2 regions of the Streptomyces sp. NPDC005302 genome follow, and region 2 is predicted to be linked to the other one. Evidence: riboswitches for the same ligand, from Rfam matches in the RefSeq annotation. Region 2 holds a riboswitch; the other holds the start of a gene.
What was found. Region 2 has a riboswitch for thiamine pyrophosphate ahead of thiO (glycine oxidase ThiO). Riboswitches for the same ligand answer to the same signal wherever they lie in the genome.
Positions count from the first base shown of each region.

Region 1: another riboswitch for thiamine pyrophosphate. It lies ahead of ABZT74_RS21565 (cytosine permease); the one in region 2 lies ahead of thiO (glycine oxidase ThiO).

Region 1 covers NZ_JBEXGN010000014.1:78,817-82,079, forward strand. The annotation lists gene ABZT74_RS21555 (aldo/keto reductase) at 1-46, opposite strand, end outside; gene ABZT74_RS21560 (alpha/beta hydrolase) at 166-987, opposite strand; TPP riboswitch at 1,288-1,382, shown strand; gene ABZT74_RS21565 (cytosine permease) at 1,374-2,690, shown strand; gene thiD (bifunctional hydroxymethylpyrimidine kinase/phosphomethylpyrimidine kinase) at 2,751-3,263, shown strand, end outside.
Region 2 covers NZ_JBEXGN010000004.1:166,889-170,151, reverse strand. The annotation lists gene ABZT74_RS07475 (thiazole synthase) at 1-692, opposite strand, end outside; gene thiS (sulfur carrier protein ThiS) at 696-896, opposite strand; gene thiO (glycine oxidase ThiO) at 893-2,059, opposite strand; TPP riboswitch at 2,057-2,170, opposite strand; gene ABZT74_RS07460 (hypothetical protein) at 2,223-2,600, shown strand; gene ABZT74_RS07455 (FAD-dependent oxidoreductase) at 2,633-3,263, shown strand, end outside.

The DNA of each region.
Region 1 (3,263 bases), on a different contig from region 2:
GTGTCCAGGTGCCCGCGGCGGACGCGGTGATCGTTTCTGCGGTCATCGCGGCAGTTTCGCACACGCCTTTGAGGAAGCCGTTCGGTCAGGCGTCGCCGGTCAGCGCCCTGCGCCCACCCGTCGTTGGGGTGCGACGCGCCGAAGTGGCCTTCGGTGAACCGGGGTTCAGCTGGTGCCGGGGCGGGCGATCCGTGCGGCGAAGGCGGCGATGTCGGCGACCACGCGCTCGGGCTGTTCCCAGTGGACGGCGTGGCCCGCGTTCTCGTACGGGAGGAAGTCGGCTCCGTGGACCGCGTCCAGGACCGTCTGCTGGTCGTCACGGGTCAGGAAACGGTCCTGTTCGCCCCACACGACGAGGGTGGGCACCAGGATGCCCGCGAGGGTCGCGCCGAGATCGGCGTCGAGGAGACCGCGCCCGGTCTCCTGCCAGACGTGGGCCGGGAGTTTGAGGCCCTCCTCGACCAGCGTCTCGACGAAGCCGCGGGCGAGCGGGGCCGCGGTCATGCCGGTGACGAACTCCTCGACGAACGCCCGGGGCACGGGGTCGGCGAGACCGTCCAGGCGCTTGCGCCACGCGTCGGCCGCGGGCTTGTCCGCGAGGGTGCCGGGGACGCCGAGCAGGACGAGCCCGGCGATGCGGTCGGGATGGCTGCCGGCGACGATCCGCGCGGCTACGCCGCCGGTGGACGCCGCCACGAGTACGGCGCGCGGGATGCCGGCCGCGTCGAGGAAGGCGACCAGGTCGGCCGCGAAGTCGTCGGGGGTGTAGCCGTCCGGCGGGCGGCCGGCGTCGCCGTGGCCGCGCTGGGTGGGCGCGTACCCGTGCAGTGACGGCGGAAGGCGTCGAAGGAGGGGCTCGAAGGACCACCAGGAGTCGGCGAGACCGTGCACGAAGACGACCGGCGTACCACTGGGGTAGCCGGCTTCGGCGTACGGAAGGGTCAGCTCCTCGTTCACCTGCGCGGACTTCAGGGAGATCACGGTCACGGCGCCCTGCCTCCTTCCGCCCGGCCACCCGGGTCCGGGAACCCGGGAACGGAGAGCGGGCGGCGATCACCTCCGACAGTACCGACGGGAGGCACCCGGCGCGCTGCGGGTGGCCCGACCGGGGGCCGCGGAAGCGGCGCGAGCGGACGCGGGCCGCTCGCGGTGACCCGGGCCCGCCTCGCGAAGGAGGTCCGCCGGTCCGCCGGTCCGCCGGTCCGTGCGGAGCAGGCCGAGCGGGCGGAGCGATGGGCGCAGGTCCGCCATACACAGGAGCGCGGGGATGGGGTTAGTGTGTCCGTCGTACCGGACACGGGGTGCCCCGTCCGAGGGCTGAGATCACACCCGTCGAACCTGAACCAGTTCGTACTGGCGGAGGGATGTCTTTCATGCCATTGGCGCATGTTTCCGGCGGGCTGCCCGCCGACAGCCGGCCGATCGTCTTCGACGGGTCGATGCCCGCGGCTCCCGGCGATCTGCGGGTGGAGGGGCACGGCATCGAGCCCGTCCCCGAGAGCAACCGGTACGGCGGGCCCTGGCGCCTGTTCACCGTGTGGTTCGCCCCGAACCTCACGATGACGGGCGTGTTCACCGGCACCATCGGCGTCGCGCTCGGTCTGGACTTCGGCACCGCCCTCACGGCGGTCGTCCTCGGGACCGTGGTCGGGGCCCTGCCCACCGCCTACCTGAGCACTTGGGGCGGCCTCACCGGAACGGGCCAACTCCCGCTCGCCCGGCTCGCGTTCGGCCGGGCGGTCGCCCTGCCCGGACTGCTCCAGTGGCTGTCCTCGGTGGCCTGGGACGCGCTGATCGGGCTGTTCGGCGGGGACGCGCTGGCGCGGTTGTGCGGCTGGCCGTTCTGGGTCGGCGTGCTCGTGATGATGGCGGCGCAGGGGGCACTCGGTGTCCTCGGCTACGAGGCCATCCACCGCCTGCAGATCGTCATGACCTTCGTGCTCGCGGTCGCGTTCGCCGTGATCGCCTGGCGGATGCTGGACGGCGTCCACCCCGCCACCACCGGCTCCGCGACCGGCGCGGACCACATGGGGGCGTTCGTGCTCACCAGCACCATCGCGCTCAGCCTGTCACTGTCCTGGGCTCCGTACGCCAGTGACTTCAGCCGCTATCTGCCGCGCGCCACCTCCCGTCCGCGGATGTTCTGGTGCACCCTGCTCGGCCTCGTCGTGTCCTTCGTCGCCGTGCAGGCCCTCGGTCTGTGGGGCGCGTCCGTGCTGACCGACCAGACGGCGGCGGGTGTCGAGGAGTTGCTGGGCGGCGGGGCGGCGGGCGCGTTCGGACTGCTCGCCGTGGCGCTGGCGGCCGCGCTGGCCGCCGCGCTCGGGTTCCCGCTCGTGCTCTGGATGCACGCGGCGGACACCACCGCCCGCTTCCAGAACGTGCTGCTGTTCGTGGGCTACTGGATCCCCGGGTTCGTCGCGATCGTCGTCGTCGACTGGATCGCCCGCGCCCGTGAACGTGCCGGTGCCCCCGTCGACCTCGCCGTCGAGACCGCGCGCCCGTTCCCGGCGTGGCCGTCCCTGCTGGCCTTCGTCGCCGCGTTCGGCGCGGCCGTTCCGTTCATGGACACCGGCCTGTACGTGGGTCCGGTGGCCGACGCGCTGCACGGCGCCGACTTCTCCTACTACGTCGCGTTCCTCGTCGCCCTCGCCCTCTACACGCCCCTGCGACTGCGCCGCCGCGCCTAGGGCGGCCCGGAACACCTCGCACCGTCGGGCCCGTTGCCGTACCCCGAGAGGAACCCACGTATGACCACGCCGCCCCGCGTCCTGACGATCGCCGGATCCGACTCCGGCGGAGGCGCCGGAATCCAGGCCGACCTGAAGACGATGCTGGCGCTCGGCGCCCACGGGATGAGTGTGCTCACCGCGGTGACCGCGCAGAACTCCGTGGGTGTGCAGGGGGCCTGGGAGCTGTCCGAGGACGCGGTGCGTGCCCAGTACCGCAGTGTCGTCGACGACATCGGCGTCCAGGCCGTCAAGACGGGCATGTTGTCGTCGCCCGCCCTCGTCACGACGGTTGCCGAACTCCTGGCGGACGTGGGAGTACCGGTCGTCGTCGACCCGGTGAGCGTCTCCAAGCACGGGGACCGGCTGCTGGCGGACGACGCGCTCGACGCCGTACGGAACCGGCTGCTGCCGCGGGCGACGGTGGCCACCCCGAACCTCGACGAGGTCGCCCAGCTCACGGGATTGAAGGTGACGGACGAGGAGGGCATGCGGCGGGCCGCCGACCGGCTCCTCGCCCACGGCCCGCGCTGG
Region 2 (3,263 bases):
CGGCCGCCCTCCACCGCGTGCCGCATGGCCTCCGCCATCAGCACGGGCTCCTGCGCACGGGTCACCGCCGAGGCGAGCATCACCCCCGCGCAGCCCAGCTCCATCGCGAGCGCGGCGTCCGACGCCGTACCGGCCCCGGCGTCCAGGATCACCGGCACGCCCGCGTGCTCCACGATCAGCTGGAAGTTGTGCGGGTTGCGGATGCCGAGCCCGGACCCGATGGGCGAGCCGAGCGGCATGACCGCGGCGCAGCCGACGTCCTCCAGCTTGCGGGCGAGGACCGGGTCGTCGTTCGTGTAGGGCAGCACCGTGAAGCCGTCGTCGACCAGCGTCTCCGCCGCGTCCAGCAGCTCCACCGGATCGGGCAGCAGGGTGCGCTCGTCGGCGATGACCTCCAGCTTGACCAGGTCGGTGCCGAGCGCCTCGCGCGCGAGACGGGCCGTCAGAACGGCCTCGCCCGCGGTGTAGCAGCCGGCGGTGTTCGGCAGGACCCGGATGCCGAGGCGGTCGAGCACCGACAGGACCGAGCCGTGCACGGAGGCGTCCACGCGCCGCATCGCGACCGTCGTCAGCTCCGTGCCGGACGCCACGAGGGAGCGCTCCAGGACGTCGAGGCTGGGCGCCCCGCCCGTCCCCATGATCAGCCGGGAGGCGTAGGTCGTCCCCCCGAGGACGAAGGGGTCGTCGGCCATGGGTCAGCCTCCCTGTACGGCGGTGAGGACCTCGACGCGGTCGCCCTCGGCCAGCGAGGTGGACGACCACTGCCCGCGCGGGACGACGGTCTCGTTCAGGGCGGCGGCCACTCCCGAGGGTGCCGGGGTGAGGGTGGCGACGAGGGTGTCGAGCGCGGTCCCGGCGGCGATCCGCTGCCGCTCTCCGTTGACGACGATGTTCATGCGGGCTGCTCCGTGAGGGCGGTGGCGCCGAAGCGCCGCGGGCTGAAGGGGCGGACGTCGTCGGGGAGTTCGCCGGTTGTCAGGACGTGCGCCATGGCGTCGCCGGTGACCGGCGTGAGGAGCACGCCGTTGCGGAAGTGCCCGGTGGCCAGCAGCAGCCCGTCCAGCGCGGTCGGGCCGAGCAGCGGGGCGTTGTCGGGCGAGCCGGGGCGCAGTCCCGCGCGGGTCTCGGTGAGGGGCAGCTCGGTGATCCCGGGCACCAGCTCGTGGGCGTCGCGCAGCAGCTCGTACACACCGCCGGCCGTCACCGTGGTGTCCCAGCCGAGCTCCTCGCTGGTCGCGCCCACCACGAGTTCGCCGTTCTCGCGCGGCACCAGGTACAGGTGGCTGCCGCGCACCACGGCCCGCACGGTGCGGTTCAGGAACGGCGCGTACCGCTGGGGCACGGTCAGCCGCAGTACCTGCCCCTTCACCGGGCGCACCGGTGGCAGGACGTCGTCGGGGACGCCGGCCAGCTGCCCGCTGAGGCTGCCCCCGGCCAGCACCACCTGGCCCGCGCCGAGTTCGGTGCCGTCCGAGGTGACCACACCGGCGGCCCGGTCACGGACGACGGTGAGGCGGTCCGCCCAGGTGCGGTGGATGCTCACCCCGGCCCGCTCGCACGCCGTGACCAGGGCCGCCGCGAGGCGTCGCGGGTCGATCTGGTGGTCGCCGTCGACCCGCAGCCCGCCGCGCACCCCGGGCGCGAGCATCGGCTCGAGACGGCGGCACTCACGACCGGTCAGCCACTCCGAGTCGAGCCCCGAACGGCTCTGCAGCGCGTGCAGTTCCCGCAGGTGGGCGCGGTCGTCGGCGTCCAGCGCGACGGCCAGCGTGCCGCACCGGCGGTAGCCCAGGTCCTGGCCGGTCGCCTCGGTGAGTTCGGCCGCGAAGTCCGGATAGCGGCGCGCGGAGGCGAGATTGAGGCCGAGCAGGGTCTCCTCGCCGTAGTGCAGCTCGGTGACGGCCGCGAGCATCCCGGCCGCGACCTGCGCGGCCCCGCCACCCGGCTCGGGGTCGACGAGCGCGGTGCCGAACCCGCGCTGCGCGGCCCGCCAAGCTGTGACGAGACCGATGATCCCGCCCCCGATGACGAGGACGTCGGACGAACGTGTAGGCGACATGGGCGTCCAGACCCTCCCTTCGCCGGCATGACCCGGATCAGGTTCGTACGGTCGGAGGCCGCCCCAGCCTCCCTCTCAGCCCGTTGCGTACGGGCTCCCGCGAGTGCTTTACGGTGGCCACCCTAGCCCGCCCTCCACGGACTCGGTAAGGGAGCCTCCGCCCATGGCACGCTCGCTCGACGGCCTCGTCCTCGCCCCGGTCGCCGACCAGGCGCCGGGCCAGGTCGGTACCCGCACCCGGTTCGCCTACCGCGAGGCGGACGGCACGGTCTGGGCCGACTACGCGGGCGGCGACGTCGTCCGCGGACACCTCATCGGGACCCGCGAGGGCGACCGCCTCGACTTCCGCTACGTCCAGCTCAAGGCCGACGGCACCACCTCGTCCGGGCACTGCGTGTCCCTCGTGACCGAACTGCCCGACGGCCGGGTGCGGCTGGAGGAGACCTGGGCCTGGGAGTCGCAGGCCGGCTCGGGCACCAGCGTGGTCGAACAGGTGCGGGAGACGGCCCCTGTGCAGCAGATCACCGCGCACGTCCGCTGACTGACGAATTGTCAGGTGTCTATGGTGATCAGGTGAGCGAGCAGACGCAGGCGAAGGCACAGGGGTCCACGGCACGGCGGGTCGTCGTGGTCGGCGCGGGCATGGCCGGGGTGCAGACGGCGGTCGCCCTGCGCGAGCAGGGCTTCACGGGCACCGTCACGCTGATCGGCGCCGAGCCCCATCAGCCGTACGACCGGCCACCGCTGTCCAAGGCCGTCCTGCTCGGCAAGGCCGAGGGCTCCGCCTTCGACGTCGACTTCGAGGCACTGGACATCGACCTGCGGCTCGGCCTGGAGGCGCTCGGCGTGCGCGCCGGGGACCACGAGCTCGACACGGCCGGCGGACCCGTCCCGTACGACGTCCTCGTCGTCGCCACCGGGGCCGAACCGATCCGGCTGCCCGGCGCCGAGGGCGTGCCGGGGGTGCACCTGCTGCGCACGCTGGACGACGCCGACCGGCTGCGGCCCGTCCTGCTCCAGCAGCACGCCATCGTGGTCGTCGGCGCCGGCTGGATCGGCGCCGAGTTCGCCACCGCCGCGCGCGAGGCCGGCTGCGCGGTGACGGTCGTCGAGGCCGCCGACCGGCCGCTCGCCGCCGCACTGCCCGCCGAGGTGGCCGCGCCGATGGCCCGCTGGTACGCGGACAGCGGCGCCACACTGCGCA